Regions from separate parts of the Kitasatospora sp. NPDC098663 genome, predicted to be linked through region 2. Evidence: riboswitches for the same ligand, from Rfam matches in the RefSeq annotation. Region 2 holds a riboswitch; each other region holds the start of a gene.
The links. Region 2 has a riboswitch for cyclic di-AMP ahead of ACIQVZ_RS19760 (transglycosylase family protein). Riboswitches for the same ligand answer to the same signal wherever they lie in the genome.
Positions count from the first base shown of each region.

Region 1 (7,760 bases), on a different contig from region 2:
GGGCCGAACAGTTCGGGGTAGGCGAAGAGCAGGTAGCCGCTCAGGGTGAGCGCGAAGGCGCCGTCCGCGAACGGCAGTCGCGGCAGCGCGGCGGCCACGTACTGCTGCGGGTGCGCGGCCGAGTCGGCGGCGAACAGCCGGCGGGCCCGGTCCCAGCTGCGCAGGTAGCGGTCCGGCCGGCAGGAGCGCGGTGACGGGTACAGGTGCGGGCGGGCGGCCATCGCGGTGGCCATCGACGCCCGGGCCGCCAGCGCGTGGGCCGCGACCTCGGGAGCGGGGAGCGCGTACGCCGGGTCGGCGGCGATCACCCGGCAGCCGAGCCGGCGCGCCTCGGCGGCCAGGCCGGCCGCACCCCCCGGGCAGTCCAGCACCGGGCCCGGCAGCGCGGCGAGCTGGGCCCGGGTGAGGTCGAACAGGTCGCAGTACTCGTCCAGCGGGCGGGAGGTGACCAGGATGTCCCGGCCCAGGGCGCGCGGGTCGGCGGGGGTGTGTGCGGCGGCCACCCGGCCATCCGAACACGGGTCGGCCCCGCCCGCATCCGGAGCACATCCGGGTGCGGGCGGGGCCGGGGAGACCGACGGGGCCGGGGAGGCGGGCGGGGCCGGGGAGACCGACGGGGCCGGGGAGACCGACGGGGCCGGGGAGGCGGGCGGGGCCGGGGAGGCCCGCGGGGTTCAGCGGCCGAGCAGGCCCTGGGCGGCGGCCCGGTTCACGTTGGTCAGGCCGCGGACCAGCTGCGCGGTGAGGATGATGAGCAGCACCCCGACCAGCGAGAAGCCGGCGATCTGCCAGGCCCCCTCGACGTAGTAGACGTGCTGGACGTTGTCGCTGTCGTAGAAGTCGAAGATCCGGTACCCGCGCCAGGAGGTGAAGGCCGGGAAGACCCACTGGTAGAGCGGGTACAGCGCCATCGCCCAGCCGAGCAGCAGGAACACCAGCGACAGGGCGAAGCTGAGGACCGCCCACGGGAACATCACCACCTGGTAGAACGCGGCCTTCCACCCGGCCGGGTCCGCCAGCCGCGCGGTGATCGCCCCCCAGGTGCCCGGTCGGGTCTGGCGCACCGGCGCCGGGGCGGGCACGTCCAGGGCCAGCATGCCGCGCACCCGGGCCCGCTCCATCCGGCCCATGCCGCGGGCGACGGTGGTCAGGAGGGCGAGGATGGGCAGGCCGAGGACGGTGATCAAGGTGCCGATCCCCATGCAGAACAGCACGATCGAGACGGAGAAACCGATGACCGACAGCGGCAGGCCGGTGAGCGTGTAGCCGATCTCGCGGTAGTAGTGCTTGGAGAACGGCGCCCGCCAGACGGCCGGCGGCTCCTCGGTCCGGTGGGCCCGAGCGGGACGCGGGTCGTCGCCGTAACCACCGAGGACGTCCCACTCGCGGTCCTGCGTGCTTCGGCTGATGCTCATGTCCCGGCCCCGGTCCCTCGTTCTCGACTGCTGATGACATCAGTCTGGTCGAACGGCGGACCGGAGAGGATCCGGAGGCCTGGCGGATCGGGGGTGGGGTTAACCCCCCCGGGCCTGACCCGGCAGGCCCGCCCCCAGGTCCGCGCCGAAAGGTCAGCCGGTCGCGCCGGTCCACTCGTCGGCGAGCAGCGAGTACAGGTACGAGTCGGACCAGGCGCCGCCCTTGTACAGGTCGTGTCGGACCCGCCCCTCCAGCTGGAACCCGAGCCGGAGCAGCACCTTGACGGAGGCCGCGTTGTCCACGTCGACGCGGGCCGCCAGCCGGTGCACGCCGAGGGCCTCGAAGGAGAGCTCGCAGAGCAGGCCGGCGATCTCGCCCGCGTAGCCGCGGCCCCGGACGTCGCGGCCCAGCACGTAGCCGAGGTGGGCGGAGCGGTGCCTGCCGAGGGTGAGGGAGGCGTGGGCGATCGGCGTGGCGTCCGCCGGGTCCTCGGCGTCGTCGCGCCGGGTGACGGCCAGCCGGTAGGTGTCCCGCTCCGGCGCCATCGCCTCCTCCAGGTAGAGCTCGATCTGGTCGGCGCAGGTCTCGCGGTCGCGCGGCTCGAAGGGGAGGTAGCGGGTGACCTCCGGGTCGCCGAACAGCTCGTACAGCGCGTCCACGTCGCCGGCGGTGTGGTGATACTCGCGGATGGCCAGCCGGGGGCCGGTGAGTCGTACGGGGACCATGGCAGCCGACCCTACTCCCGGCCAGCGGTTACCGTTCGAGCTATGAACGACGAAGACCTGCGGCTCGCCCCGCGCACCAGGGCCTCCGACCTGCTCGCCTGGGCGGCGGACGAGGACCGCACGCCGGTGGCCGAAGCGCCGCTGCGCGCGGTGCTGGCCCTGCTGGAGCTGGGCGAGGGCAGGATGCACGACGGCTGGCCCGAACTGACCTCGAACGCGGTGGAGCACCTGCTGTACGAGCGGCTCTACCTGTACGTCCAACCCGAACCGGAGGCGGACCCGCTGGCGTACGGCGCCGCCGTCCGGCTGCTGACCGACCACCAGCGGGCCGCCAAGCGGCTCAACGCCAAGCGCCAGGAGCGGCTGCACGCCGAGGCCGAGTGGCAGGGCGAGGTCGCGGCCGGGCTGCTGCGCCGCGCCGACCTGGTGACCTGGCCCCGGCTGTACGCGCTGCTGCTGCACGCGTACGGGGCGGACGTCGCGGATCCGGAGGCGGTGCGGGAGTGGCTGACCGGCTTCCGGGAGCTGGCGCAGGAGGAGCGGCTGGCCAGGTTCGCCGCACTGGCGCAGACCGGCTGGCTGGACGAGGTGGACGAGCAGGGCTGGAGCCCGACCCGGGTGATCTCGGTCGGCATGGCCACCGACGGCGCGCGCCGGCTGCTGGAGCAGGGCCTGATGCGGCGCAGCTACCGCAACCTGGCCGAGCTGACCGCGCTGGGCCGGCCGATGCCGGACGAACTGGCCGGGGACTTCGGGGCGTTCGAGGAGGCGGCGGTGGAGGCCGCGCTCGACCTGTTCGGGGAGTGGACGGTTCCCGGGCTGCCGCGACTGCTGGTGGAGGAGTTCCCGGACCTCGCGCCGGAGCCGGGGCAGGAGGAGATCGACGCGTACCTGGCCGGGCTGGCGCAGGAGGAGTTCGACGCGCGGCTGGAGGGGCTGGCGGGGCCTGCGCAGGAGGAGTTCGACGCGCACCCGGCAGACCCGGCGGACCCGGCGGACCCGGCCGACCCGGCGGACCCGGCCGACCCGGCGGACCCGGCGGAGCCTGCGCAGCAGTGACGCGGCGAAGCCCCGGCCGCGATGCCTTCTGGTTCCGGCGGCCGGGGCTTCGCGGGTGCGTCAGGGGTTGAGGCCGCGCTGCTCGAACCAGGTCTCCGGGTCGACGGGGGCGCCGCCACCGGGGCGGACTTCCACGTGCAGGTGCGCGCCGGTGACGTTGCCGGTGGCGCCGACCTTGCCGATCTGCTGGCCGGAGGCGACCTTGCCGGAGCCCTTGATGATCGAGGAGAGGTGGCAGTACCAGATCTCGGTGCCGTCGGGCAGGGTCTCGACGATCCGGTAGCCGTACGAGCCGGACCAGCCGGCCGAGGTGATGGTGCCCTGGCCGACCGCGTAGACGGGGGTGCCGGTGTCCGCGGCGAAGTCCAGGCCGGTGTGCAGGTGGGCCCAGTAGCGGGCGCTCTGGCCGTAGTGGGCGGTGAGGTGGTAGTCGCGCACCGGCAGGGTGAGGGCGGCGGCCTTGGCCCGCTCGGCCTCCTCGGCGGCCCGCTTGGCCTCGGCCTCCTTGGCGGCGGCCTTGGCCTCGGCCTCCTTCGCGGCCTGGACGCGGGCGTCCTCCTCGGCGGCGGTGCGCTGGCTGTCGGCCTGCAGCTGGATGCGGGCGGCGAGCGCGAGGCCGGGGTCGGCGGAGAGGGCGACCGGGGTCTCGTCCGGGGTCTCGATGGCCGGGGCGGCGGCCGGGGTGGCGGAGGCGAAGCCGGTGGCGCCCAGGGTGGCGGCGACGGCGGTGACGCCGAGCAGCGGGGAGGTTCCGCGGACCTGACGCGGCATCCGGTGCCGGTTGGTCTCGGCCTCCGGGCCCGCGTACTCGGGGCTGTCCGGGCCGGGGTGGTCGAGGAGCCGGGTGCCTGCTGCTGCGAGGCCGGCCGGGTGTGCCGGGGTGTGCGTCGACGCCACGGAGGCGCGCTCCTTTCCTTCCTTCGCGCCTACCGGGTTAGCTGACGGGTTCGGAGCAGGAAGGTCTCCTACGGCCGGGCCGGAGCCCCGCCGATTCACCCCAAGGAACGTGGTTCCCCGGCTCCCTGACCTGCCCGGAGGCCGGTCGGCGGGATTAGGCGACGGCGCACGGTGCCGTCTGGGTACGGCGTTGAGGACCGCGCTGCGTTATCAAACGTTAATCCTAGGAGGCCCTGATTCCAAGCCGTTCGCCCGGGACGACCGGAGGCGGGCGGGGCGCTCTGAGGCGCGAAGGGCGTTTTGTCCCTCTTGGGCCCCTTGAGCACGCTTGAACACCATTGACGCCGCCTCACGTGATCGGACGTCAACGGACGACCCGCCACCCGGGCGCCCCTCACCAACCTCCCGCGCCACGGGACGGCGAGGACGCAGGGACTTGACGGCTAAGGCTATTAGTCTTAGCTTTATGGCTATCGGCGGCAGCACCGAAGCCCCGCTCCGAAGCCCCGCACCGGCAGCCCTCCGGAGGCCCACCATGAACGCCACCAGCACCCCCACCACCCAGTACCTCGACGTCACCGGCGGCCGCCTCGCCTACGACGACACCCGCCAGGGCGACGGCGCCCCCGTCGTGCTGCTCCCCGGAATGCTCGACACCCGCGCCGCCTACCGGCACCTCCGCCCGCTGCTGGCCGCCGCCGGCCGCCGGGTCATCACCATGGACCTGCGCGGCTTCGGCGAATCCTCGATCGTCTGGGACGACTACTCCCCCGCCGCCATCGCCACCGACGTCCTCGCCCTGCTCGACCACCTCGGCATCGACCGCGCCGTCCTGGTCGGCAACTCCTACACCGGCGCGACGGTCGTCAAGGCCGCCGGCGACGCCCCCGAGCGGGTCGCCGGCATCGCCCTGGTCGACGCCTTCGTCGAGAACCCCCCGCCCGGCGCCCTCATGCGCGGCGCCCTGCGCGTCATGGGCTTCCTGACCGTCCACTCGCCCGCCTTCTGGGGCCTCTACCACCGCAAGCTGGCCTACCCGGGCGCCAAGCCCGCCGACTTCGACGCCTACGTGGCCGGACTCGTCGCCGCCATGCGCACCCCCGGCCGCAAGACCGCCACCCGCGGATACGTCGGCGGGGACTCCGCGCCCATCGGCTGGACCGCGGCCGTCCGCTGCCCCTCGCTCGTCATCATGGGCAGCGAGGACCCCGACTTCCCGAAGCCGGAAGCCGTCGCCGACCGGCAGGCCGCCGCGCTCAACGCACGGAAGGTCATGATCGACGGATCCGGGCACTACCCGATGGCAGACAACCCGCAGGCCACCGCCGACGCCCTGCTGCCCTTCCTCGCCGAACTCGCCTGAGCCCCACCCGCCCGCCTCAGCCCCCTTCCCCCTTCCCCCTTCCACCGACGGAGAGCCCGCACCATGCCCCGAGTAGGACTCACCCCCGAGCAGGTCGTCGACCACGCGCTCGCCCTCATCGACGAGCAGGGCGCCGAGGCCCTCACCCTGGCCGCCGTCGCCGCCCGGGCCGGGGTCGCCACCCCGTCGCTGTACAAGCACGTCAGCGGCGGCCTCGCCGAACTGCGGCGGCTCATCGCCGTCCGGGTCACCGAGGAACTCGCCGACCGGCTCGCCGAGGCCGCCGTCGGCCGCAGCGGGGACGACGCCGTCGCCACCGTCCTGCGCGCCTACCACGCGTACGCCACCGAGTACCCGCACCGCTACAACGCGCTCCCCCAGGCCCCGCAGCCGGACGACGACCTCACCCGCGCGGCCGGGCGGCTCGTCGGGGTGATCATCGCCGTCCTGCGGGAGTACGGCCTCGACGGCGCGGAGGCGATCCACGCCGCCCGCACCGTCCGCTCCGTCGCCCACGGCTTCGCCTCCCTCTCCATCGGCGGCGGCTTCCAGCTCGCCGAAGACCTGGCCACCACCCAGAGCCGCCTCATCACCCTCCTCACCACCGGCCTGCGCACCTGGCCCACCCCCTGAGACGCCGCCCGGCGCACCGGCCCCCCACGACGAACGAACGGCCGGCGCACCGGGTGAGGCGTGCGCGAGAAGTCGGACCGGCCGACTTCCCGTGCGGCGGGCAGGCAGCGGACCTGGGGGCGGTGGGGGCGGACGGGTTAGTGTGGCCGGGCTGACTGGTGGTCATGACAGGGGACCGCCGACCCCTTGGCGGAGGTCCACGTGCCCGCACCGATAGCGAGGGCGCGGCGGTGGTACCTGCGGCTGCTGGACGGGAACGCCCGGGCCGCGCGGTACGCGCTGGGGGTGCTGCTCGGGGTGACCGCGGTGCTGAGCCTGCTGCCGATCGTGCTGCCGTACAGCTGGCCGCCGTCGGCGCTGGTGCTGCCGCTGGTGGTCGGCGGGCTGCTGTTGCGGCGCGGGCAGCTGCTGGTGCTGGTGTGCGCGGCGCTGGCCGGCGGGGTGCTGGGGGCGGTGGTGCGGGATCCGCTCGGGGTGCGGATCGGGGTGACGCTGGTACTGGCCGCGACCGCGGTGACGGTGCTGGCCGCGAACCGGTTCCGGCACCGGCTGGGTCTGCGCGGAACGCAGGGCGATTCGATGCTGCTGGAGCTGGCCGAGCACACCCGGACGCTGGCCCGGCTCCCGGAGCGGCTGCTCGACTGGCACTTCGACAGTGCGCTGGCGCCGGCCGGCGACACCTCGTTCTCGGGTGACTTCCTGCTGTGCGCGCACCGCCCCGAGGAGGATCTGCTGGAGCTGCTGCTGGTGGACGTGTCGGGCAAGGGCAGCCGGGCGGCGGCCCGCTCGACGCACCTGTCGGGCGCGTTCGCGATGCTGCTGGGGCGGGTGCCGCCGGAGGCGTTCCTGCCGGCGGCCAACGACCACCTGGTGCGGATGGGCTGGGAGGACGACTTCGCGACGGCGGTGCACCTCGCGCTGCGCCCGGCGACGGGCGACTACCTGCTGTTCAACGCCGGCCATCCGGCGCCCGCGCAGTTCCGCCGAGCGGACGGCGGCGGCTGGGCGCGGTCGGGGCACGGCGGCCCGGCGCTGGGGCTGGTGTCGGGCGCGCTGTATCCGGCGGTGTCGGGGCGGCTGCGGCGGGGCGATTCGCTGCTGCTGTTCAGTGACGGCCTGGTGGAGGTGCCGGGTCGGGATCTGGACGAGGGGGTGGGTCGGCTGCTGGCGGCGGCCGAGCCGGTGGTGCGGCCGTGGCGGACGCAGCAGCAGCTCACCCGGGGTGCGGCGGAGCGGCTGGTCCGGACGGTGGCGCGGGACGCGGCGGACGACCGGACGCTGGTCCTGGTACGCCGTCTGGGCCACCATTCACCCGCTTCAGCACCCGCTTGAGAAATAAGGTATGAAGAATTAAGTGCCCGTTCGGGCACCCAGAGGGCACCCACCCCCCGAGAGCGGAAAGGCCGGGTATCCGATGGACCTGAGCTCTCCGTGGGTTCCCCCCTCCGAGGACGAGAGCCGGACACAGCGCAGCAGTCCCACCGCCCGCAGCCCCATGCGCTGCGTGCGCTTACTGCTCGGCTGCACCAGCGCCGCCGAACTGCTCGGCACCGTCCTCGCCGAGGGGCCGGGGTGGATCACCGGCGAGGGTTCCGCGCTCTACCTGCTGGATTCCGCCGGGATGCTCCGGCTGACCGCCTCGCACGGGCTGCCGGACTGGGCCCACG
Region 1 is NZ_JBIWAP010000029.1:95,479-103,238, reverse strand. Features, by position in the region: gene ACIQVZ_RS28300 (hypothetical protein) at 1-503, opposite strand, end outside; gene ACIQVZ_RS28295 (sensor domain-containing protein) at 675-1,415, opposite strand; gene ACIQVZ_RS28290 (GNAT family protein) at 1,569-2,141, opposite strand; gene ACIQVZ_RS28285 (hypothetical protein) at 2,184-3,200, shown strand; gene ACIQVZ_RS28280 (M23 family metallopeptidase) at 3,261-4,097, opposite strand; cyclic di-AMP (ydaO/yuaA leader) riboswitch at 4,110-4,268, opposite strand; gene ACIQVZ_RS28275 (alpha/beta hydrolase) at 4,633-5,460, shown strand; gene ACIQVZ_RS28270 (TetR-like C-terminal domain-containing protein) at 5,524-6,093, shown strand; gene ACIQVZ_RS28265 (PP2C family protein-serine/threonine phosphatase) at 6,295-7,425, shown strand; gene ACIQVZ_RS28260 (SpoIIE family protein phosphatase) at 7,598-7,760, shown strand, end outside.
Region 1: another riboswitch for cyclic di-AMP. It lies ahead of ACIQVZ_RS28280 (M23 family metallopeptidase); the one in region 2 lies ahead of ACIQVZ_RS19760 (transglycosylase family protein).

Region 2 (7,760 bases):
TGCTGGCGTACCAGGGCTTGGCGGCCCGCGCCGAGCCGCCCGGCGCGCCGTCGGAGGCGGCCGGACCGGCGGCGGCAGCGGAGGCGGACGCCGAGGGCCGGGCGGCGGCCGGACCGGCCGGATCCACCGCGATGTACGGGGTCTCCCCCGGCATCGCGTAGTGCAGCCGGGCGCGGGCCTGCGCCTTGACGTACTCGGGGTCCTGCCAGCGGGCCTTCTCCCGGCGCAGCTGCTCGACCTGCTGGCGGGAGCGGTCGGCCTTCGCCTGCTGGGCGGAGATCTCGGCGCGCTGGGAGATGAACTGCCGCGTCGGGTAGGCGAGGATCGCCACCAGCGAGCAGAGCACCAGGACGAGGACGGTCGCCCGGCTCGTGAAGCGAGGCCGGGCCGCCAAGCCCGGGATCCTCCAGCCTGCCATCTCCCGTTCCCCTCCTGGTCGCGACGGTGCCCCGCCGTCCACCCTACGGGGTGAACGGCGGGGCACCGGTCAGGCGTGCTCACCGGTCGGCGGAGCGACCGTGCTCGCCGCTCCGAGGAGCGGCTGTGCTTGCTATTCCGCAGAGCGGAAGCGCGGGAAGGCGCCGCGGCCGGCGTACTCGGCGGCGTCGTCGAGGATCTCCTCGATGCGCAGCAGCTGGTTGTACTTGGCGACGCGCTCGGAGCGGGCCGGGGCACCGGTCTTGATCTGGCCGCAGTTGGTGGCGACGGCCAGGTCGGCGATGGTGACGTCCTCGGTCTCGCCGGAGCGGTGCGACATCATGCAGCGGTAGCCGTTGCGCTGGGCCAGCTCGACGGCGTCCAGGGTCTCGGTCAGCGAGCCGATCTGGTTCACCTTCACCAGCAGCGCGTTGGCGGTGCCGGTCTCGATGCCCCTGGCCAGGCGGGCCGGGTTGGTGACGAACAGGTCGTCGCCGACCAGCTGGACCTTGTCGCCCAGCTTGACGGTCATGGCCTTCCAGCCGTCCCAGTCCGACTCGTCCAGCGGGTCCTCGATGGAGACCAGCGGGTAGGCGTCGACCAGCCCGGCGTAGTACTCGATGAGCTCGGCGGCGGAGATGGCCTTGCCCTCGAACTGGTAGGCGCCGTCCTCGTAGAACTCGGACGCGGCGACGTCCAGGGCGAGCGCGATGTCGCGGCCGGGCACGTAGCCGGCCTTCTGGATGGCCTCGGTGATGAGGTCCAGGGCCTCGCGGTTGCTGTCCAGGTTCGGCGCGAAGCCGCCCTCGTCGCCGAGGCCGGTCGACAGGCCGCGCTCCTTCAGCACGCCCTTGAGGGTGTGGTAGACCTCGACGCCCCAGCGGACGGCCTCGGAGAAGGACTCCGCGCCGATCGGGGCGATCATGAACTCCTGGATGTCGACGTTGGAGTCCGCGTGCGAACCGCCGTTGAGGATGTTCATCATCGGAACGGGCAGCACGTGCGCGTTCGGGCCGCCCAGGTAGCGGAACAGCGGCAGGTCGCTGGCCTCGGAGGCGGCGTGCGCCACGGCCAGCGAGACGCCCAGGATCGCGTTGGCGCCGAGCGAGGACTTGTCCGGGGTGGCGTCCAGGTCGAGCATGGCCTGGTCGATCAGGCGCTGCTCGGTGGCGTCGTAGCCGACCAGCTCCGGGCCGATCTGCTCGATGACGGCCAGGACGGCCTTCTCCACGCCCTTGCCGAAGTAGCGGTTCTTGTCACCGTCGCGCAGCTCCAGCGCCTCGAAGGCGCCGGTGGAGGCACCCGACGGGACAGCGGCACGGCCGGTGCTGCCGTCGTCGAGGCCGACCTCGACCTCGACCGTGGGGTTGCCACGCGAGTCGAGAATCTCACGGGCTACGACGACATCGATGGACGGCACGAGGCATCTCCTTGCGGAAGCAGGGTCCGGCTGACGTTGGGTGCTGCCGGCGGGACGATTGCGGAGTCGTTACGACCAGAGCCTAACCGCCCCGGCCCCCGGGGCCGCGCTGGCCTCGGTCCCGTCTCAGCGTGTGGCCCGGCTACCCGCCAGTAGTTCACCTGCTTGCCCGATCGAAGCGGGCGAATACGGGGGAATGCGGGCGAAGGGGGACGGCACTCGTCCCCCTTCGCCCGCAGGGCGCGGGCCGTTCGGGGCCCGGGCCGCTCAGCCGAGGTGCAGCACCTGGCCGGGCATGATCAGGTTGGGGTTGCCGCCGACGGTGCCGCGGTTGCCGTCGTACACCGACTGCCAGCCGCCGGACACGCCCTGGGCGGCGGCGATCGTCGACAGCGTGTCGCCGGCCCGGACGGTGTAGTCGTGACCGCCCTGCGCGGCGGCGGACTGCGCGACCGGGGCGGACTGCGCGGGCTGCGCGGCGCGGGGCGCGGACTGCGGCTGGGCGGCGGGCTGGCCCGCGTACTGCTGGTAGACGCTCTGGTGGCTGGTCCAGTACCAGGCGCCGTTGTTCTGGTACCAGTACACCTTCGCGTCGGCGTCCCAGCCGGCCTTGCCGGAGAAGCCCTGGGTCTGCGGCTGCGTCTGCTGCGGGGCCTGCTGGACGGGCTGCTGGGCGGCCGGCTTCGGGGCGGCCTGCTTGACCGGCTGCTGGGCGGGCTTCGGGGCCTGCGTCTGCTGGGTCTGCTTGGCGGCGGGCTGCTTGGCGGGCTTGGCGTCCGTGGAGGTGTCCACGGAGGCCGGGGCGCCGCCCTTGGTCAGGCCGGCCTTCTGGGAGCAGACGGGCCAGGCGCCCGGGCCCTGCGAGGCCAGCACCTTCTCGGCGACCGAGATCTGCTGCGCCTTGCTGGCCTGGTTGGCCTGCGGGGCGTAGGAGGTGCCGCCGTACGCCTTCCAGGTGCTGGGCGTGAACTGCAGGCCGCCGGAGAAGCCGTTGCCGGTGTTGATGCTCCAGTTGCCGCCGCTCTCGCACTGGGCGACGGCGTCCCAGGTGGAGGCCGGGGCGGCGGAGGCGCCGGTGGCGGTGAGGAGCGGCATCGCGAGTCCGACGCCGGCCACACCGGCGACGGCGATGGCCTTCTCGGCCTGGGTGCGACGACGGTGACGGCCAGTTCCAACGAACAGCATGAAGAGGTCCCTCTCCGCACGCCTGCGAGGTGAGCTGTCGGGTTCGGACCGGGAGGTGGCCCGGCCGCCGAAAGCGGAAACGATTCCGCTCGGGCGGCTTCACCCCAAGCCGTTGGGGAACGGCAACAAACCTGGTTCCCCCGCCCCTGCCCAGGGTCTGGTCGGTTTCCCGTGGCGCGGCGGGCAGGATTCGGCGTTCCGCGCACGAGGTCCGCAGCTGCGAACTCCAGGGAGAGTAGACAGATCATCAGACCAATAACAAGCTCATATCGCCGATATCACACACAAATTACGGCGCGTGGTCAATCGCCTACCAACGGCGGCGGTATGTCCGGATTGATACGGGTTCAGACCCGGCCCCATGAGCCGCCGGAGACGTGCCGTCAGCGTGTCGAAGCGTCGGTCGGCGTGACCGGAGGCGCGTGCGGAGAGCGGGTCTCCGGAGTGAATTCGACCGGGAGTTCCCGCAGGCCACGCATGATCAGGCCACCTCGCCAGCGCAGGTTCTCCGGGTTTTCCGCGAGCCGCAGGTCCGGCAGCCGGGAAAGCAGCGTGGCCAGTGCGCTCCGTCCCTCCAGGCGGGCCAGCGGGGCCCCGATGCAGTAGTGGATCCCGTGGCCGAAACCCAGGTGCGGATTGTCCGTGCGGGCCAGGTCCAGGGTGTTCTCGTCCGAGAACCTGGCCGGATCGCGATCCGCCGCGGCCAGCACCACCAGCACCGGATCGCCCACCGGGATGTCCACCCCGCCGATCGACAGCGGCCGCGTCGCGAAACGCCACGTCGCCATCTCCACCGGACCGTCGTAGCGCAGGAGTTCCTCGATCCCGGTCTCCAGCAGCGCCGTCTCGCCGCGCACCACCGACTCCTGCAGCAGCCTGCGCTGCTCCGGGTTGCGCAGCAGCGCGTACGTGCCGTTGCCGATCAGGTTGACGGTCGTCTCGAACCCCGCGAACAGGAGGATGAACGCCATCGCGGCGGCCTCGTTCTCGTTCAGGTGCTCGCCGTGGTCGCTCGCCCGGATCAGGCCCGAGATCAGGTCGTCACCCGGATCCGCCCGCTTGCGGTGGATCAGCTCCAGCAGGTACGCCCGCATCCGCTTCACCGCCCGCCCCACGCCGCCGCGTTGACCGCCGCCGTGCCGGATCATCATCCCGGCCCAGTCCCGGAAGTCGTCCTGGTCCTCGGCCGGCACGCCCAGCATGTCGCAGATCGCGTAGATGGGGAGCGGGAACGCGAACTCGTGGATCAGGTCCGCCGAACCGCGCTGCGCGAAGCCGTCGATCAGCCGGTCCGTGAGCTGCTGCACCCGCGGCTCGAACTCCGCCACCCGGCGCGGCGTGAACGCCTTCGACACCAGCCGGCGCAGCCGGGTGTGGTCCGGCGGGTCGATGTTCAGCAGATGCGTCATCAAGTCCGCCTGGCGCTCCCCCGGAATTCCCACCCGCCCGGTGCGGTGCGCCTGCTCGCTGTGGTGCGCCGGGTTCTTCGACAGCCGGCCGTCCGCCAGCGCCTGCCGCGCGTCCGCGTAGCGGGTCACCAGCCAGGCCTCCACCCCGCTCGGCAGCGTCGTGCGGTGCACCGGGGCGTGCTCGCGCAACCAGGCGTAGGCGGGGTACGGGTCGGTGGCGAACTCCCAGGTGAAGAGCTGCGGGGCGGCGGGGTCGGGCTGCACTGGCATGCGTCGACCGTATCCGGTGGGTCGCGGCCGCACCGCCTCCGGCGACCGCGACCGGCGGGGCCGGATCGTCAACACCCGGCGGACGGCCCGCCAACGCTCCGTGGACGCCCCGTGGACGCCCCGTGGACGGTCCGTGGACAGCTCTTGGACAGCTCTTGGCCGGGTGGCGGGCGTGACCCTGGTCACCTGAGGGGTAATCCCTGTTGCGGAGGGTCAGGACCTGCCTACGATCCTCCGCAGAAATCGTGGGCGCCGGTGCGGTGTCGCCCACAGGGAGGAGCAGACCATGCGGGTCAGCGGGGCAGTCGTCGTCATCGCGGTACTCGACGGCGGATCGGGAGCCGAGCTCGCCCGCCGGTTCACCGCCGCCGGCGCCGCCGGAGTGCTGATCGCCGACCAGCGTGCGGGCGTCGCCGAGGACCTCGCCACCGAACTCGACCGGCCGGGCTGCCCCGTCGTCGGCGTCGGCGGCGACATCCGCCGCCCCAGCGACGTCGCCGCCCTCGTCGACACCGCCGAGAAGCACCTCGGCCCCATCGACCTGTTCTGCGTCGCCGGCCCCGACGGCGAGCGGATCGTCTCCCTCGCCGAACTGCCCGCCCGCCTCGACCTCGAACGCCTCGCCGAACTCCTCGCCCTCGTCGGCGAGGCCATCGGCGAAGTCGTCCCCCGGCAGCGGCGGCCGATCGAGAACACCGCCACGGCCGCCTGAGGCCCCGCCCGGGCCCGCTACCCGCCGACCGGCCCGAGGCCCTCGGCCGCGCGCACCGCGTCCCGGTAACCGCGCGCGGCCGAGCGCAGCGCCGCGTCCACGTCCACCCCGGCGTCGTACGCCCGCTGCGCCACCGCCAGCAGCAGCCGGCCCGCCGACTGCGCCGTCAGCTCCGCCGGCAGCGCGTACGGCTCGTCCGGCACGCCCGCGAAGCCCGCCCGGCGCACCCGCGACACCAGCTTCGCCGCGTACGCCAGCGACGGCAGCCCGGCCGGCACGCCGTCCAGCACCGACTCCCGGTCCGCCTTCTCGGCCGCCTTCAGCTGCTCCCAGTTCGCCTCCACCTCGGCGGTGCCCTCCGCCTCGACGTCCCCGAACACGTGCGGGTGCCGGTACATCAGCTTCTCGACGATGTCACCGGCCACGTCGTCGATCGAGAACGCCTCCGCCGGGTGCTCCTCGGCGATCCGGGAGTGGAAGAACACCTGGAGCAGCACGTCGCCCAGCTCCTCGCGCAGCGTCTCCCGGTCCCCCTCCTCGATCGCCTCGACCAGCTCGTACGCCTCCTCGACCAGGTACTTCACCAGGCTCTCGTGCGTCTGCTCGGCGTCCCACGGGCAACCGCCCGGCGAGCGCAGCCGGTCCATCACCGACACCAGGTCCAGCAGCCGCGCCCCCGGCAGGTCGTACGACCCCGGCAGCACCTCGATCTCCGGCACCTCACCGGCGTGCTCCACCGCCAGCCGCGCCAGCGCGTCCGTCAGCCCCGGATCCCCGTCCGGGCTGCCCAGCCACACCGTCGGCCCCGCCCCGCCCGGCTGCCCGGTCAGCAGCCGCGCCAGCGCCGGTGCCGACCCCGCCGCCACGACCTCGACCTCCACCCCGGCCTGCCGCACCGCCGCCACCTGCGGATGCCCCGCGTCCGCCGCCAGCACCCGCCCCGCCGACCGCAGCGCCTCCCACGCCGGCCACGCCAGCAACCCGGGGGCCACCCGGTGGGTGGTCGTCAGCAGGATCAGCTTCGCGTCCGGAACATTCGTCGTCACACCCCGAACCTACCCGCCGCCCGCCCGGGGCGGGGACGGGCCCGACGGAGCCCGCCCCCGCCCCCGGGCCCGTGCGGGCGCCAGGGCACGCCCTACTTCTTCGACCCCGCCAGGTCGTCGAACATCGCCGACAGGAACTCGCTGCACCAGCCCAGCAGCTCCCGCCCGACCAGCGGCTTGCCGCCGATCCGCCCGGTACTCGGCCGCGGCACCAGCAGCTGCTGGGCGGCCGCCTTGACCTGGCTGCGCGGGTAGAGCCGGTTCAGCCGCAGCTGCTGAGACTCCCGCAGCTCCACCGGCCCGAACCGGACGTTGGCCCCCTGGAGGGTGATGTCCGCGATGCCGCACCGCCGGGCGTACAGCCGCAGCGCCGCGACCAGCAGCAGGTTCTCCACCGGCTCGGGCAGCTTGCCGTAGCGGTCGACGAGCTCGTCCCGGACCTGCTGGATGTCCGCCTCCGAGTTGACCGCCGCGATCGAGCGGTACGCCTGCAGCCGCAGCCGCTCGCCGGGCGCGTAGTCGTGCGGCACGTGCGCGTCGACCGGCAGCTCGATCTTCACCTCCAGCGGCTCCTCCTCCGGCTCGCCGCCGTTCGCCAGCGACTCGCGGAACTCGGCCACCGCCTCGCCGACCATCCGCATGTAGAGGTCGAAGCCGACGCCCGCGATGTGCCCGGACTGCTCACCGCCGAGCAGGTTGCCCGCGCCGCGGATCTCCAGGTCCTTCATCGCGACGTACATACCGGCGCCCATCTCGGTGTGCTGGGCGATGGTGGCCAGGCGCTCGTGCGCGGTCTCGGTGAGCGGCTTCTCCGGCGGGTACAGCATGTACGCGTAGCCGCGCTCGCGGCCCCGGCCGACCCGGCCGCGCAGCTGGTGCAGCTGGGAGAGGCCGAAGGTGTCCCCGCGCTCGACGATCAGGGTGTTGGCGTTGGAGATGTCGATGCCGGACTCCACGATCGTGGTCGACACCAGGACGTCGAACTCCTTCTCCCAGAAGTCGACGACGACCTTCTCCAGCTGGTTCTCCCCCATCTGCCCGTGCGCGGTGGCGATCCGCGCCTCGGGGACGAGGTCCTTGAGCCGGGCGGCCGCCTTGTCGATCGACTCCACCCGGTTGTGGATGTAGAACACCTGGCCCTCGCGCAGGAGTTCACGCCGGATCGCGGCCGAGATCTGCTTCTCGTCGTAGGGGCCGACGAAGGTCAGCACCGGGTGCCGCTCCTCCGGCGGGGTGGTGATGGTGGACATCTCGCGGATGCCGGTGACGGCCATCTCCAGGGTGCGCGGGATCGGCGTCGC
Region 2 is NZ_JBIWAP010000016.1:171,724-179,483, reverse strand. Features, by position in the region: gene ACIQVZ_RS19770 (septum formation initiator family protein) at 1-394, opposite strand, end outside; gene eno (phosphopyruvate hydratase) at 551-1,837, opposite strand; gene ACIQVZ_RS19760 (transglycosylase family protein) at 2,105-3,022, opposite strand; cyclic di-AMP (ydaO/yuaA leader) riboswitch at 3,028-3,195, opposite strand; gene ACIQVZ_RS19755 (cytochrome P450) at 3,406-4,701, opposite strand; gene ACIQVZ_RS19750 (SDR family NAD(P)-dependent oxidoreductase) at 4,988-5,413, shown strand; gene ACIQVZ_RS19745 (MazG family protein) at 5,431-6,459, opposite strand; gene mfd (transcription-repair coupling factor) at 6,552-7,760, opposite strand, start outside.

Region 3 (7,760 bases), on a different contig from region 2:
CCAAGGGATACCGTCCATGACCCAGAACCTGGCCGACACCTCCCGGCCTGCCGCCGACGCCGCCGCCCACGAGGCGGTCACCCCGGCTCCTGCGACTGGCGGCGCGTCCAGAGGCTGGTGGCGGGACGCGGTCATCTACCAGGTGTACCCGCGCAGCTTCGCCGACTCCAACGGCGACGGCATGGGCGACCTGCCCGGCATCCGCAGCCGCCTGCCGTACCTGCGCGACCTCGGCGTGGACGCGGTCTGGCTGTCGCCGTTCTACGCCTCGCCGCAGGCGGACGCGGGCTACGACGTCGCCGACTACCGTGCCGTGGACCCGATGTTCGGCAGCCTGCTGGACGCCGACGCGCTCATCCGGGACGCCCACCAGCTGGGGCTGCGGATCATCGTCGACCTCGTCCCCAACCACTCCTCGGACCAGCACGAGTGGTTCCAGCGCGCCCTGCGCGAGGGCCCCGAGTCCCCGCTGCGCGAGCGGTACCACTTCCGCCCCGGCAAGGGCGAGAACGGCGAACTGCCGCCCAACGACTGGGAGTCCATCTTCGGCGGCCCGGCCTGGACCCGCAGCGAGAACCCGGACGGCACCCCCGGCGACTGGTACCTGCACCTGTTCGCCCCCGAGCAGCCCGACTTCAACTGGGAGAACCAGGCCGTCGCCGACGAGTTCCGCTCGATCCTGCGGTTCTGGCTCGACATGGGCGTCGACGGCTTCCGCATCGACGTCGCCCACGGCCTGGTGAAGGCCCCCGGCCTGCCCGACCTCGGCGGCTCGGACCAGCTCAAGCTGCTCGGCAACGACGTCATGCCCTTCTTCGACCAGGACGGCGTGCACGAGATCTACCGCAGCTGGCGCAAGATCCTCGACGAGTACCCGGGCCAGCGGATCGGCGTCGCCGAGGCCTGGACCCCGACCGTCCAGCGCACCGCCAACTACGTGCGCCCCGACGAGCTGCACCAGGCCTTCAACTTCCAGTACCTGGGCACCGGTTGGGACGCCGCCGAGCTGCGCGAGGTGATCGACGTCTCGCTCGACTCGATGCGCCCGGTCGACGCCCCCACCACCTGGGTGCTGTCCAACCACGACGTCACCCGGCACGCCACCCGCTTCGCCAACCCGCCCGGCCTCGGCACCCAGATCCGCACCCCCGGCGACCGCGAGCTCGGCCTGCGCCGCGCCCGCGCCGCCACCCTGCTGATGCTCGCGCTGCCCGGCTCCGCGTACATCTACCAGGGCGAGGAGCTCGGCCTGCCGGACGTCACCGACCTGCCGGACGAGGTCCGCCAGGACCCGTCGTTCTTCCGCAAGGCCGGGCAGGACGGCTACCGCGACGGCTGCCGCGTCCCGATCCCGTGGTCCGGCACCGAGGCCCCGTACGGCTTCGGCCCGGTCGCCGGCGGGCCGTCCTGGCTGCCGCAGCCGGCCGAGTGGGCCGCGCTGAGCGTCGAGGCGCAGACCGGCGACCCGGCGTCCACCCTGGAGCTGTACCGCAGCGCGCTCGCCGTGCGCCGCTCCCAGGACGACCTCGGCGCCGGGACGGCCGTGGAGTGGCTGGACGGCCCCGAGGGGACCCTGGCGTTCCGCCGCGGCTCCTTCGTCTGCACCGTCAACACCACGGACGAGCCGGTCCGGATAGCGGCGCCCGGAAAGCTGCTGCTCTCCTCGGTGGAGCTGGTGGTCGACGGCGGCGAGACCGTGCTCGCGCCGGACAGCACCGGCTGGTGGGCGGTCTGACGTGGTTGCAATAGGCTCTGGGACCGTGACTACGGCGCGACTCTCAGACATCGCGGCGCAGGCGGGGGTCAGCGAAGCCACCGTCTCCCGCGTACTCAACGGCAAGGCGAACGTCTCCGCCGCCACCCGGCAGACCGTGCTGGCGGCGCTCGACGTGCTCGGCTACGAGCGGCCGACCCGACTGCGTCAGCGCAGCGCCGGCCTGATCGGGCTGATCACGCCGGAGCTGAGCAACCCGATCTTCCCCGCACTGGCCCAGGTGATCGAGCAGGTGCTCAGCCGGCACGGGTACACCCCGGTCCTGTGCACCCAGACGCCGGGCGGGTCCACCGAGGACGAACTGGTCGAGATGCTGGTCGACCGGGGCGTGGCGGGCATCGTCTTCGTCTCCGGGCTGCACGCCGACTCCACCGCAGACCACGACCGCTACGCCCGGCTGACCGGCCGAGGGGTGCCGTTCGTGCTGATCAACGGCTACAGCGAGCGGATCGACGCGCCGTTCATCTCGCCGGACGACCGGGCCGCGATGTGGATGGCCGTCCAGCACCTGGCCGAACTCGGGCACGAGCGGATCGGGCTGGCCGTCGGGCAGCGGCGGTACGTGCCGGTGCTGCGCAAGATCGAGGGCTTCACGGCGGCGATGCGCGAGGTGCTCGGGCGGAGCCAGGAGGAGGCCGAGGAACTCGTCCACCACACGCTGTTCAGCGTGGAGGGCGGGCACGCGGCGGCCGGCGCGCTGCTGGACAAGGGCTGCACGGCGATCGTCTGCGGCAGCGACATGATGGCGCTCGGGGCGATCCGGGCGGTGCGGCAGCGTGGGCTGTCGGTGCCGCACGACGTCTCGGTGGTCGGCTTCGACGACTCGCCGCTGATCGCCTTCACCGAGCCGCCGCTGACCACGATCCGCCAGCCGGTCGAGGCGATGGCGACCGCGGCGGTGGACGCGCTGCTGGAGGAGGTCGGCGCAAACGCGGCCCAGCGCGGGGAGTTCATGTTCCAGCCGGAGCTGGTCATGCGCGGGTCCACGGGGGCCTGCGCGCGCTGAGGACGGTCAACGGACGGGCCCCGGAGAGCAACTGCTCTCCGGGGCCCGTTGCGTGCTGTCCGGGTGCCGGGTCAGCCCTCGTGGTCCGTGGGGCGGCTCCTGCACCCGGCGGTCGTGCTCAGACCCGGCCGGCGAAGTCCGGCGCCCAGTTGGCGACGGTCTGCAGGCGCACGCCCGAGCTCGGGTTGGCGGCCTCGACGTACTGGCCGCCGCCGATGTAGATCGCGACGTGGTAGACGCCGGAGTTCTGGCCGTTGTTGGACCAGAACAGCAGGTCGCCCGCCTGGAGGCTGTCCAGCGAGACGCGGGTGCTGGCGGCGGCCTGGTCGGCGGCGACGCGCGGGACGGAGACGCCCGCGGCGCGCAGCGCGGCCTGGGTCAGGCCGGAGCAGTCCCAACCGCCGTTGCCGGTACCGCCGTAGACGTACGCCTGGCCGACCTTCGACTGGGCGAAGGAGACCGCGGCGGCCATGCTGCCGGTGGCGGCCGGGGCCGGCGCCGGGGTCTGTGCCTGGGCGGCCGGCTTGGAAGCCGGCTTGGTGGCCTGGGGCTGAGCCTGGGGCTGGGCCGCCGGCTTGGTGTTCGCGGCGCCACTGTCGGAGGTCTGGCCGGACTTCTGCGAGCGGTCGAACCAGGTGAAGTCCGAGCCGGACGTGGCCGACGAGCCGGACTGCTGGGCCTGGCCGCCGTCCTTGAACGAGAGGCGCTGACCCGGGTAGATGGAGTCCGGGCCCTCGGTCAGGGTGCCGCGGTTGAGCTCGTACAGCCGCTGCCAGCCGCCCTGGAGGTTGTGCTTGTCGGCGATCGAGGACAGCCAGTCGCCGGAGGCCACGGTGTAGTCGTCGGTCTGGGGCTGGGCGCTGTTCTGGGCCTGGTTCTGGCCCTTCTGCGCCTGGTCCTGGGCCGGTGCGGCCGGCTTGGCGGGCTTCGGGGCCGGGGCCTGGGTCTGCGCGGGCTTGGTGGCCGGGGTGGCCGGGGCGGCCGGCTTCGCGGCGGGCTTGGTGGCGGTCGAGCCGGCAGCCGAGCCGGCCGAGGTGTCGACGGCGGCAGCGGCGCCGCCCTTGGTCAGGCCGGCCTGGACCGAGCACACCGGCCAGGCGCCGGGGCCCTGCGAGGCGAGGACCTTCTCGGCGACGGCGATCTGCTGGTCCTTGGTGGCCTGGTTGGCCTGGGGGGCGTAGGCGGTGCCGCCGAAGGCGGCCCAGGTGCTGGAGGTGAACTGCAGTCCGCCGTAGAAGCCGTTGCCGGTGTTGATGCTCCAGTTGCCGGTGCTCTCGCACTGGGCGACCTTGTCCCAGGTGGCGACGGAGGCGGCGGAGGCGGTGCCGGAGGTGAGGCAGGGGATGGTGAGGCCGACGCCCGCGACGCCGATGGCGGCGATGACGCGTCGGGTACGGCTGGACAGACGGGTGCCGTTGGTGGGCAGCATGAAGACGCGGTCCTCTCCCACGCCTGCGAGGTGAGCTGTCGGATTCGGGCTGGAGTTGCCCGGCCGCGCTGTGGGCGCGGCTTCACCCCTAGCCCTGGATCGTTCCGGGGAACGGTCCGGGGCGACTTACCTGTGGGTCCCCCGCTCCTGCCGTGGTGCGTTTTCGCGCTGCCAGGACATCCGACGGCAGGACTCGGCGTCGCGGATGAACTGGGTTCGTGTGGCCACGAACGGGGAGCACGTTAAGCAGACTTAAGTTCAAACTGCAAACACCTGTGACGCGCATCACGGTTTGGTGAGAACGATCGTTCCTCTCGCTCGCCATGATCAAAAATGACCGATTTCCGGCAACCCGGCGAAGGATGCGCACAACTGTCTGCGCTTCAGGATGCGGGTGACGGAGGGTCGGACCGCCCGGGGGGCCGCCCGCCGGGAGGGTGGCGGGTCCGCACTGTGGCCCTCGGGGGGCGCGTCGAGCGATGGCGAACAAATGCGGATAGAACGGACATCGCGCTCATTCGCCCTTTAACTCCCTTACAGGACAAGCGGGAAGGGCCCGGGACGGTTGCGTCCCGGGCCCTTCGCACGTGCGGTGACCGCTACTGGCCGACCGACTCCTCGGCGGCGGCGTGAGCCGCGTGAGCGGCGTGACCGCCCCGGCCGGAGTGGTCGGCGTGGGCGCCCCCGGCGGCCTCCGCCGCCTCGGCCTCGGCCTCGGCCTCGGCCTGCGCCAGGGCCTCGGGGGAGGGTGCGGGCAGCGCGGCCAGGTAGGTGGAGGCGATCAGCTGGCCGACCGTCGGGTAGGCGCCCAGCGGCGCTGCGGACGGGCAGCCGGTCTCCTCGGCGGCCGTGGCGAGCAGTTCGGAGTCGGCCTCCGGGCCGATCACCAGCGGGGCCAGCGCCGGGCGCTGGGAGCCGGTCTCCTTGAGGTGGTTGACGGCCGCGGCGACCGAGCCCGGTACGTCGAGCGCGGCGGGTACGACCGGGACGGCCAGCCGGGCCGCCAGCAGGACACCGGTGATGCCGGCCGCGGCAGCGGCCTCCTCGCCGCCGACGGTGGTCAGCACGACGCCGTCCGCGGCGGTCGCGATGGCGAACAGCCGGGCCCGGTCGGCACGCGCCAGGCCGGCCTCGGACAGGCGCACGTGCACGGCCTCGGCGAGCAGCGGGTGCGGGCCGAGCACGTCGGTGACGGGGGCTCCGTAATCGGCGGCGAGGGCGTGAAGTTCGGTCAGGAATCCGTGCGGGCCCGGTACCAGCGGCACCAGGACCGGCGCGGGCAGGCCGGCCTCGGCGGCCATGGCCAGCAGTTCGGCGACGGTGCGGTCGTCGCTGTCGGCGCCCTGGGCGGCTTCGCCCGGGAGGTAGCCGACGGCGGTCTGGATGCCGCTCTGCTCGCTGCGGACGATCGACAGCAGCTCCTCGACGACCGAGCGGGACTCGGGCCCGGCGGTCGCGGGCACGGCGAGCACCAGGGCCGGGGATCCGGCCGGGATCTCGGGGCGCTCGGGGCGACGGTGGCGCCCCCGCGCACGGGAGCCTGGAGTGCGGACGGGCAGTGGCGCGCCCGGGATGGCTGCGGTGCTCATGCCGGAGATCGTAGGACATCGGCCCGTCAGGCCCGCATTCGGCTGCCGGTCGGGTTTCGCGTGGTCATGGCGGGTGCGCCGCGCTCCCGTCGTGACCGTCCGGGCGGTTTGCCCGCAATCCGGACATATCTCACCCAGCCCTCGAGCGATCACCGCTCGTTGCCCTGACGTGTCCGACGGGGCGTCGAGTTGCCTCTGTGGCGCGTGAGATGTCTCACAGCCAGGACATCGCCTGACGGAGGGTCACGAAGGCGCGACTCCGGGCGTCTGAAGATCAACATTCAGCGGGGGGCCGCTCACGGCCGGTTATCGAGAATCTGACGATTCACTCGGCTATGTCCGTTTACGTACCGTCAGGAGAAGGGTCCGTGAAGAGTTCGGAACTGCCGGTGAAAGGCCTCGTGCACCTGCACTGTCCCGTGCTGATGCACGTGCACAGCAGCTATCATCGCGTCAAGTGAGGCGTTGTGCCGGGCCGGTACGGGGCCGGTCCGTTCGTTCGGCGGGTGCCGGGAGCGCCGCGCTGGACGACCACTCCGGAGCTCTTCGGGAGATTTCTATGCACGACTCGCAGGACACGCACGGCTCGTACGACACCTACAACGGGATGGCGGCCGCCGACCTCAAGGGGGTTGTCTGGCAGAAGAGCCTGCACAGCAACTCCCAGGGGAACTGCGTCGAGTTCGCGGCCCTGCCGGGGGGCGATGTGGCGATGCGCAACTCGCGCTTCCCGGAAGGTCCGGCGCTCATCTACACCCGGGCCGAGATCGCCGCCCTGCTGTTGGGGGCCAAGGACGGGGAGTTCGACCACCTGGCGGTCTGACCGGCCGTCGTCCTGCCATCGGGGGGCCGTCGTGGGTGCTGACACCGCGACGGCCTTTGTCTTTTCCGGAGCCGGTCCGGGGCCGCGCGACGGGTGCTCTCGCGACGGGAGTTCTCGCGGCCGGCCGCGCGCAGGTGCGGCGGGTGGTCCCGCGCACGGCTGGGGGCCCGGACGCGGACGGGGGTCGGGCCGCCGGGGTGCCCGGCCGTCGGTTCGGCCGTCGGTCCGGTCGGCTCGTCCGGGGGGCGGGCCGGGGAATCGTCGTGGGAATCGTTCTGAGGGCCGAGCCGGGGCCCGTGGCGCACCTGCGCCAGGCCCGTCGATCCGCCCCGCGGAGCCCGGGGTGCGGTCCTCTCGGGGCCTCCCTCGGCCGGCCGCGCGCCGCCTGGCGCTAGGCCGAGCGCCGGTGCCGTCCACCGAGTTCGGAACCGGTGGCCGGCTCCGCCTCGAACAGGGCCCAGACCACCTTGCCGCTGCCCAGCGGGTGCCAACCCCAGGAGCGGCTGAAGGACTCCACCAGGTGCAGTCCGCGGCCGGACTCGGCGACGAAGTCCGCCTCCCGGGCGACCGGGCCGATGCAACTCGGGTCGCTCACCGCGCAGACCACCTGGGGAGAGCGGTGCACGAGGCTTATTCGGATCGGCAGCCGGCCTTCGGGGGTCGGCTGTATGGGAAAGTCGTACTCGCCCTGGGCGCCACCCGCAGGGTCGGGCCGTGCGCCGACCGCATGCCGCAGTGCGTTGGTCACCAGCTCCGAGGCCACCAGCGCGACGTCGTCGAACAGCTCCATCAGGCCCCAGCGCTGAAGAGAGGTTCTGGCGAAGTCGCGCGCGGTTCTGACGGCTTCGAAGCGAGGAGCGAGCGTACAGGTGACCACATGGGGGTCAACCGCCAAAGCCGTACCGGTGCTCATGAAGAGCTCCTCCCATAAGGGGGCGGACACGGCTGGACCCGCCGGGGTCATGCCGGTCACCTCCGACTCGCTCGGCCGCTCGGCCGCCCCCTCGACCAGCGCGCGCGCACACGTTCCCCCGGTGGCGCGGGGGAACGCTGCCGGGTCGGTGCACGGAGTCGCGCGTGGGGTCGACGCGGAGCCCGCGGGAATGCCAGGGATGTGCAGGTGCACGTGCACCATGGTG
Region 3 is NZ_JBIWAP010000039.1:12,442-20,201, reverse strand. Features, by position in the region: gene ACIQVZ_RS32280 (glycoside hydrolase family 13 protein) at 17-1,735, shown strand; gene ACIQVZ_RS32275 (LacI family DNA-binding transcriptional regulator) at 1,761-2,780, shown strand; gene ACIQVZ_RS32270 (transglycosylase family protein) at 2,899-4,230, opposite strand; cyclic di-AMP (ydaO/yuaA leader) riboswitch at 4,217-4,377, opposite strand; gene ACIQVZ_RS32265 (hypothetical protein) at 4,809-5,798, opposite strand; gene ACIQVZ_RS32260 (DUF397 domain-containing protein) at 6,358-6,621, shown strand; gene ACIQVZ_RS32255 (ATP-binding protein) at 7,013-7,534, opposite strand.
Region 3: another riboswitch for cyclic di-AMP. It lies ahead of ACIQVZ_RS32270 (transglycosylase family protein); the one in region 2 lies ahead of ACIQVZ_RS19760 (transglycosylase family protein).

Region 4 (7,760 bases), on a different contig from region 2:
AGCCGGGCGAACTGCTCGGCGGTGGCGGGCACTTCGAGCAGCAGGCGGCCCGCCCAGCCGGTGCCCCAGACCTCGCTCACGGCGGGCGCGGCCCGGTCGGCCACCGCGACCAGACCGGCCGGGTCGGGCCCGTCGGCCAGACCGAGCACCAGGCAGTGCGCGCCCGCCGCGGACCGGGCGGTGCCGAGGTCCCAGAGCGCCGGGGGCCCGCTCGCGCTCTCCTCCCGGTCGACCCGCCAGCCGCCGCCGGCCAGGACCAGGTCGATCCGGCGCGGGTACACCACCGGGTAGTCGTCGTACCCGGTGATCCGGACCGCCAGGTCGGCGGCGGCCGTGAGCCGCTCCGGTCCGGCGTCCGCGCCGAGCACCAGGTTGCGGTAGCCGGCCTCGATCGCCGCCGGTCCGGACCAGGAGGGCAGCGCCCGGGCCCGCGCGTCCAGCAGCGCGGCCACCTCGGCCCGCCGCTCCGACGCCCGCCGCTCCGACGCCCGCCCGGCCGCGGAGGGGGCCGGGGCCGCCGGCGGCAGCGACAGCTGGGCCAGCCCGCCGGCCGCGAGCAGCAGCGCACCGCGCCGGGACAGCGTCCGGCGGGCGCCGTCTATCGGGTGGGGGGCGTCGGGGTCGGACGGTGCCGGGCTCAGAGCCGGACCACCCCCGCGACCGGCATCGCGTTGACGCTCTCGTAGCGGACCCTGGCGCCCGGGTAGGGGGCGTGCACGATCACCCCGCCGCCGGCGTACATCCCGACGTGGTGCATGTCCCGGTAGAAGATCACCAGGTCTCCCGGCCGCGCTTCGGAGAGGCTGACCCGCTGCCCGGCGTACGCCTGGGCCTGCGAGGTGCGCGGCAGGGTCACTCCGGCCTGCCGCCAGCTGTAGTACATCAGACCGGAGCAGTCGAAGGCTCGGGGCCCGGTGGATCCGTAGAGGTAGGGCGAGCCGATCATCCGCACCGCGGCGGCCAGCGCGGCCGCCCCGCGCTCGGAGGCGGGCGGGGCCGTGCCGAGGTCCAGCCGGTCGGTGCCCCGGGTGGCCCGCTGTTCGGCCTCCCGGGCGTCCTGGGCGGCCATCCGGGCCCGCTCGGCGACGCCCAGGCTGTTGAGCAGCCGCTGGGCCTTGGTGAGCCGCTGCTGGATCTGCTGCTTGCTGTCGGCCAGCGAGCGGCGGGCCTGGTCGAGTTCGGCGAGCTTGCCGGCGGTCTCGGTGCGGCGCTGGTCGAGCCGGCGCTCGCGGGTGGCCAGTTCGTGCAGGGTCTCCTGCTGCCGCTCGGCGGCCTGGCCGAGGGTGCGGGCCCGGGACAGGTAGCCCTCCGGGTCGGTGGAGAGCATCAGCTGGGCGGTCTGGGCCATGCCGCCGCCGCGGTACTCGGCGCCGGCCACGGTGGCGAGGTCGCCGCGCAACTGGTTGAGCTGGTCCTGGGCGACGGCGATCTCGCCCTGGAGGACGGCCGTCTCGCCCTGGAGCCGCTGCTGCGTCTCCTGGGCGGCGTTGTACTTCTCGGACGCCTGCTCGGCCTCGCCGTAGAGCTGCTCCACCTGCGCCTTGACGTCCTTGCGGGTGGGCGTGTCCGGCGCGGCGGGGGCGGCCTGGGCGCTGCCGCCCGTCGTCACGCCCAGGGCGGTGGTGGCGGCCGCGGTCAGCACCAGCGCACGGGCGAGCAGTTGGGAACGACGGTGCACGGGCATGGCGGCAGCTGCTCCGATCCGGCGGTGGGGCCCCGCCGCCGCCCCAACGCGGGCGGCCCTGGAAGCGGAGTCCGGTGGCAGACGTTAGCGAGTCCGGGCAACCGAGTCCAAACCCCTGCCAACCCGAATATTTGACCCGCAATCGGACATTCGTCCGAGGAACCGGAAAAGCCGCAGGCCCGGCCTTCCGTGTGGAAGGCCGGGCCTGGGAGGGCCTGCGCGGGGATCAGACCCGCACGACGGAGGTCAGCGGCATGTTGCTGACGGCCTCGTAGCGGACCGACGCGCCCGGCTTCGGTGCGTGCAGCACCTGGCCGTTGCCCGCGTAGATGCCGACGTGGTGGGCGTCCCCGTAGAAGATCAGCAGGTCGCCGGGCTGGGCCTGGGAGAGGTCGCTGCCGATCCGGGTGCCGGCGTGGGCCTGCTCCTGCGAGGTGCGCGGCAGCGAGACGTCGACCTGGTTGAACGCCCAGACCATCAGGCCCGAGCAGTCGAAGGAGCCGGGGCCGGAGGCGCCGTAGACGTACGGGCTGCCGATCTTGGAGGCGGCGATGGACAGCGCCGCGGCGCCGCGCGAGCTGCCGGCGCTCGGCTTGGTGACCGGCGCGGCGGGGGCCTGCGACGCGCTCAGGTCGGTGCGGCTGTTGTCGCGGGAGGAGCGGTCGGCGGCCTGCTGGGCCGCCGCCTGCTGCTGGGCGGCCTTCGCGGCGGCGTCGGCCTTCGTCTTGGCCTCGGCGGCGGCCTTCTCCTCGGCCGCGCGGATCGCCTGGCGCTCCTGCTCGGACAGGGTGTTGAAGAGGTCCTGCGCGGCCTTGAGCTTGCCCTGGACGTCGTCCTTGGCGCTCTTCAGCTGCTGGGTGGTGGTCTCCATCTCGGCGAGCTTGTCCTGGGCCTCGGAGCGCACCTGGTCGAGCTTGCGCTGCTCGTCCTGGAGCTGCTTGAGCTGGCCCTTCTGGGTGCCGCCGGCCTGGTTCAGCGTGTCGGCCTGGCTCAGGAAGGTGTCCGGACTGGCGGAGAACATCAGCTGGACGGTCTGGGATATTCCGCCGTTGCGGTACTGCTCGCCGGCGATCTCGGCCAGGCCGCCCTGGAGGTCGGTCACCTGCCCCTGCTGCCGCGCCACCTGGTCCTGGAGGTCGGTGACCTGCTTCTGCAGCTGCTGCTGCTTCTCCTGGGCGGCGTTGAGCTTCTCGGTCGCGACCTCGGCCTGGTCGTTGAGCTGGTCGACCTGCTCCTTGACCTGGTCCTTGGTCGGCTGCGGGTCGGCGTGGGCGCCGGACTGCGCGGACAGCGCGACGGCCGCCGCGGCGAAGCCGGTCAGGATCGAGACCCGGGTGCGACTGGCGGGCTTGGGACGACGATGGGACGCCACGAAGGCGGACTCCTTCTTCCTACGCCGTCTACCGGGTGAGCTGACGGGTTCGGGCCGGAAGCGTGCCCTACGACGCCTCACGACCGTTCCACCGGCCGACCTGGCGCCGATTCACCCCGGAGGAACGTGGTTCCCCGGCTCCGTTCGACAGCACCCCCGACTGCTGGGCTCCCCGTCGGGCAGGCACTGGGCCCGCCCCGCTGCGTCACGAACTCGACGGAAACCACCGCCGTCACCCTGGCTGGGCGATCGGGAGTGCGGTGGTTCGGGGCACGACCCTAGTAACTGAACCGTGATCCGTTCAAATCCTTGTCAGAAAAAAGACGGAAGAAGACCAAAGTTCTTTTGTGAATATGACACATAGTGATCACCGCCGCACGCAAAGCTGATCACTCTTCACCGGCGACTCGCACTGCGGACAAAACCCGAACGCCACCCCCGGTCGGAGGGTGGCGTGGATCACAGGCCCGGACGGGCCCTTCGGGCGTGTCGGGACGTCAGACCCGGCGGATCGTGTTGATCTGCATCGCGTCGACCTTCATCACCTTCACCACGTCACCGGTGTGCGGCGCGTGCACCACCATGCCGTTGCCGATGTACATCCCGACGTGGTGCCGGTCGGGGCCGTAGATGACGAGGTCGCCCGGCTGGGCCTGGTCCAGCGAGACCCTGGTGCCGACGTTGCCCTGCTCCTGCGAGGTGCGCGGCAGCGAGACACCGGCCTGGCCGTACGCCCAGACCATCAGGCCCGAGCAGTCGAAGGTGGTCGAGCCGGTGGCGCCCCACACGTACGGCGAGCCCTGCTTGCTCATCGCCTTGGCGACGGCCACGCCCGCGTAGCCGCCGGCCTGCGGGAGGCTGCCGAGGTCGGCGCGGTCGCTGCCGCGCGAGGCGCGGTCGTCCTGCTGCTGCTGGGCCCGCAGCGCGGCGCGGTCGGAGGCGCTGAGCGAGTTCAGCAGGTCCTGCGCGGCCTTGAGCTTCTGGTTGACGTCCGTCTTGGCCTGGTTCAGGTCCTTGGTGGTGGAGTCGAGCGAGGCCAGGACGGCGGCGGCCTCGGACTTCTCCTGGTCCAGCCGGCGCTGCTGGTCCAGCAGGCCCTTGAGCGCCTCGGACTCGCTGGCGCTGGCCTGCTGGGCACTGGACGCCTTCTCCAGGTAGCCGGACGGGTCGGAGGAGAGCATCAGCTGGACGGACGGGTCGATGCCGCCGGTGCGGTACTGCTCGCCCGCCACGCCGGCCAGGCCGGTCTGGAGCTGGGTCATCTCGTCCTGGCTGCGGGCCACCTTGTCCTGCAGCTGGTCGGACTGCTTGCGGAGCTGGTCGGCCCGCTCCTTGGCGCCGTTGTACTTCTCCGCCGCCTGCTCCTGGTCCTGCTGGAGCTGGTCGATCTGCGCCTTGACGTCGCTCTTGCTCGGCTGGGGCGCGGCGTGCGCGGCGACCTGCGCGGAGAGGGCGACCGCGGTCGCCGCGGCAGCGGTGAGCACGGAGACCCGGGCGCGGCTCGGCTGCTTGGGACGGCGGTGGGAGGCCAAGGGAATTGCTCCTTCTTCCATCGGCCTCACCCGATCAGGTGAGAATCCGGAAAATAGGTTTGACGCCACACCCTAGGGAAGATCCACGGGTTTTGCCACTCCCCCGAAGGCGTGAACTCCACTTCCCCCGCAGGCTTCACCCGATGTGCACACCACCGCAAACCGGGCGCTGACCAGGCATCATCCCGCCGCGGCAGCCGTCAGGGCCGCGCCAGCCGGTTCAGCAGCAGAACGGAGGCCACGGGGCGCGCGCCGGCCTTCCGCACGCCCTCCGCGACCTCCCGGTCGGTGGACACCACCACCACCGGACGCCCCTGCGGTTCGGCCCGCACCAGACGGCGGATCAGCTCGTCCGCGGTCTCGCCGGTCCTGCTGAACCGCACCCGCACCCCGCGCGGTGGCGCCATGATCACCGGAACGTCCAGGTCCTGCCCGTCGAACACGCAGGTGACCTCCGCCTGCGTGCGCTGGGCCAGCATCGCCAGCCCGCCCAGCAGCCGGATCCGCTGCTGCTCCAGCGGCAGCGTCGGATAGCCCGTCTTGGTCACGTTGTAGCCGTCCACCACCAGGTGCACCTGCGGGATCGCCAGCAGCTGGTCCAGCAGCGCCGGATCGTCGTCGGCCAGACCGCGCCGGGCCACGTCGTGCGGCGAGGCCGCACCCGGCACCACCGCCTCCACCAGGTCCCCCGGCCGGATCTGGGAGACCGGCAGCGCCAACTCCCGCTGGAGCCCCTGAGCCGACTGCAGCACCGTGTCCAGCAGCAGCCGCAGCCGCATGTCCTCGACGCTGCGGCCCTCGCGGGCCGACCGGCGGCCCTGCTCGGCCGCCGTCTCCAGCTCGCCGACCCGGTGCCGCAGCCGCCGCGCCTCGGACTCCGCGGCGCCACGCTCGGCGGCCGCCTGCGCCCTCGCGGCCTCCAGCTCGGCGGTCAGCCGCCTGGTCTCGGCCTGCGCCCGGCGGGTGTCGCTCTCCAGCGAGCGCACCTTCTTCCGCAGCGACTCGGCCTCCCGGCGGACGTCCTCGGACTCCGAGCGCTGCCGCTCCAGGTCCGCCCGGGCGGCGGACCGCAGCTCGGCGAGCTCCGCCTGCAACTTCTCCACCAGCCGGGTGGCCTCGGCGGCCGCGCCCTCGGCTCCGGCCCGCTCGGCCTCCTCCCCGGCCTCGGCCACCAGCCGGCTCCAGCCGGCCGCCCGCACCAGGTAAGCGGCGGCGGCGACGTCCATCGGATCGGCGGCGCCCGGGACGCTGCCCGACTCCAACGCCTTCACCAGGTCCGGCTGGCCCAGTCTCAGCCGCTCCGCTATCCGCACCCGGAACGCCGGCTCCGACTCCAGCGCCGCGGCCAGCGCCGTGGCCGCGTACTTGGCCCGCCGGGCCGGGGTGAACTTGACGTACTGGCGCAGGCTCTGCGGCAGCTCGCCGGGCGGCAGCCCGCCGAGCGCGTCCGAGGCCAGGCCGACCACACGCCGGCGCACGCCCTCGGGCAGCGGCCGGTCCAGCTTCTCGGCAGCACGCTCCGGCGCCACCTCGCCCGAACCCGCCGCCTCACCGGAGCCCGCCGCCCCGCCGACGGCCGCGGGCTCGGACGGGGCCGCGTCGGCGGCCTGCGCCTGCGCGGCCGCAGCGGGCTGAAGCCCCTGCGCTTCGGCGGGCTCCCTCGCTGCGTCCACCACGTCCTCGGCTCCGATCCTGGTCCTACGGGGTCACGGCCCGCGGCCGCCGCCCTGTCGTCACGCTCCGTGCGTCCTGTCTGTATTGTCCCAGCGCGGCGGGCAGGCGCGCCGTGCACCCGCCCCCCGCGCCGTCGGGCGTCAGCCCTGCTCGGCGGAGGCCTCCGCGTTCTCGGCGCCCGGACGGGCCACCAGCTCGACCTGGTCCACGGCGTTGCACCAGCGGCAGCGCACCGACTCGATCGTCTCGCTCAGCACCTCGGTCTCCTCGACCTTGGACTCGCCGGCCAGGTCGAAGTGCAGGAACTCGGTGACCCGCGCGGTGCGGGTCACGTCGAAGCGGGTGAGGTTTCCGCACAGGGTGCAGCGCCAGCGCGTCTCGGCGGTCAGGGCGGGGACGGTCATCGGGGGTCCTCTCGGGTGGTCCCTGGGTGGGCTAGGCGCTCCCCCCGGAGCCCCGGCGTCGGCGGCGGGAGGCGGGATTGCCCGCCCCAAGCCTATTGCCTGAGGCAACCATCGCGGCCACCGGTCAGGAGAACGAGCGGGCTAGTCCACCTGCCGTACAAGGCCGTGTCACACGCCCGACACGGAGGGATGCTTGGCCCCATGGCAGTGACGGCCCCCGGGCACACCGACGCGCGGGGCGAGTACCCGTCCGTGCCCGCCCCGGCGGTCACCTACGCCCTGATCGCGCTCAACACCCTGGTGTTCCTGCTGGGCCCGGCCGCCGGGCTCAACCCGCTGTACGGCACCGGCCAGTCCCGGCTCTGCGCGGAGCAGCGGTACGAGCAGCGCTGGGGCGTCATCCCCGCCGAGGTGCTGGCCGGCCGCCCGCTGACCGCCGAGCAGCTGGCCCAGGCCCCCGACCCGGCCCCGGGCTGCCCGGCCGCGCCCACCCCGCGCAAGCACCCGGCACTGTCCGTCCTCACCGGGCTCTTCGTACACGCCGGCTGGCTGCACCTGCTGGGCAACCTGCTCTTCCTCCACGTCTTCGGCCCCACCGTCGAACAGCGGCTGGGCCGGGCCCGGTTCGCCGTCTTCTACCTGGCCGCCGGCAGCCTGGCCACGTACGGCTTCGCCCTCGCCGAGGCGCACTCCCCGGGCTCCACCCGGGTCCTGATCGGCGCCTCCGGCGCGATCTCCGCCGTCCTCGGCGCCTACCTGCGCTTCCATCCGCGGGCCCGGGTGACGACGCTCGTCCCGCTGCTGCTGTTCCTGCCGCTGCGCTTCCCGGCCTGGCTGGTGCTCGGCCTCTGGTTCGCCCTGCAGTGGTGGTCGGTCCACTCGGCCGGGCCCGGGGTGGCCTATCTGGTCCACGTGATCGGCTTCTCGGCGGGCTTCCTCTACGCCTGCACGGTGGTCAGCCACCCCCCGAGACGACCCGGCTGACGCCCGATACGCTGGCGGCACCCCACAAAGGAGCCCGAACAGTGATCACCGCCATCGTCCTGATCAAGACCAGTGTCGACCGCATCCCGGAGATCGCCGAGGCCATCGCG
Region 4 is NZ_JBIWAP010000001.1:9,890-17,649, forward strand. Features, by position in the region: gene ACIQVZ_RS00045 (hypothetical protein) at 1-452, opposite strand, end outside; gene ACIQVZ_RS00050 (NlpC/P60 family protein) at 638-1,684, opposite strand; gene ACIQVZ_RS00055 (NlpC/P60 family protein) at 1,911-3,056, opposite strand; cyclic di-AMP (ydaO/yuaA leader) riboswitch at 3,067-3,216, opposite strand; gene ACIQVZ_RS00060 (NlpC/P60 family protein) at 3,554-4,588, opposite strand; gene ACIQVZ_RS00065 (NYN domain-containing protein) at 4,789-6,117, opposite strand; gene ACIQVZ_RS00070 (hypothetical protein) at 6,403-6,666, opposite strand; gene ACIQVZ_RS00075 (rhomboid family intramembrane serine protease) at 6,868-7,650, shown strand; gene ACIQVZ_RS00080 (Lrp/AsnC ligand binding domain-containing protein) at 7,692-7,760, shown strand, end outside.
Region 4: another riboswitch for cyclic di-AMP. It lies ahead of ACIQVZ_RS00055 (NlpC/P60 family protein); the one in region 2 lies ahead of ACIQVZ_RS19760 (transglycosylase family protein).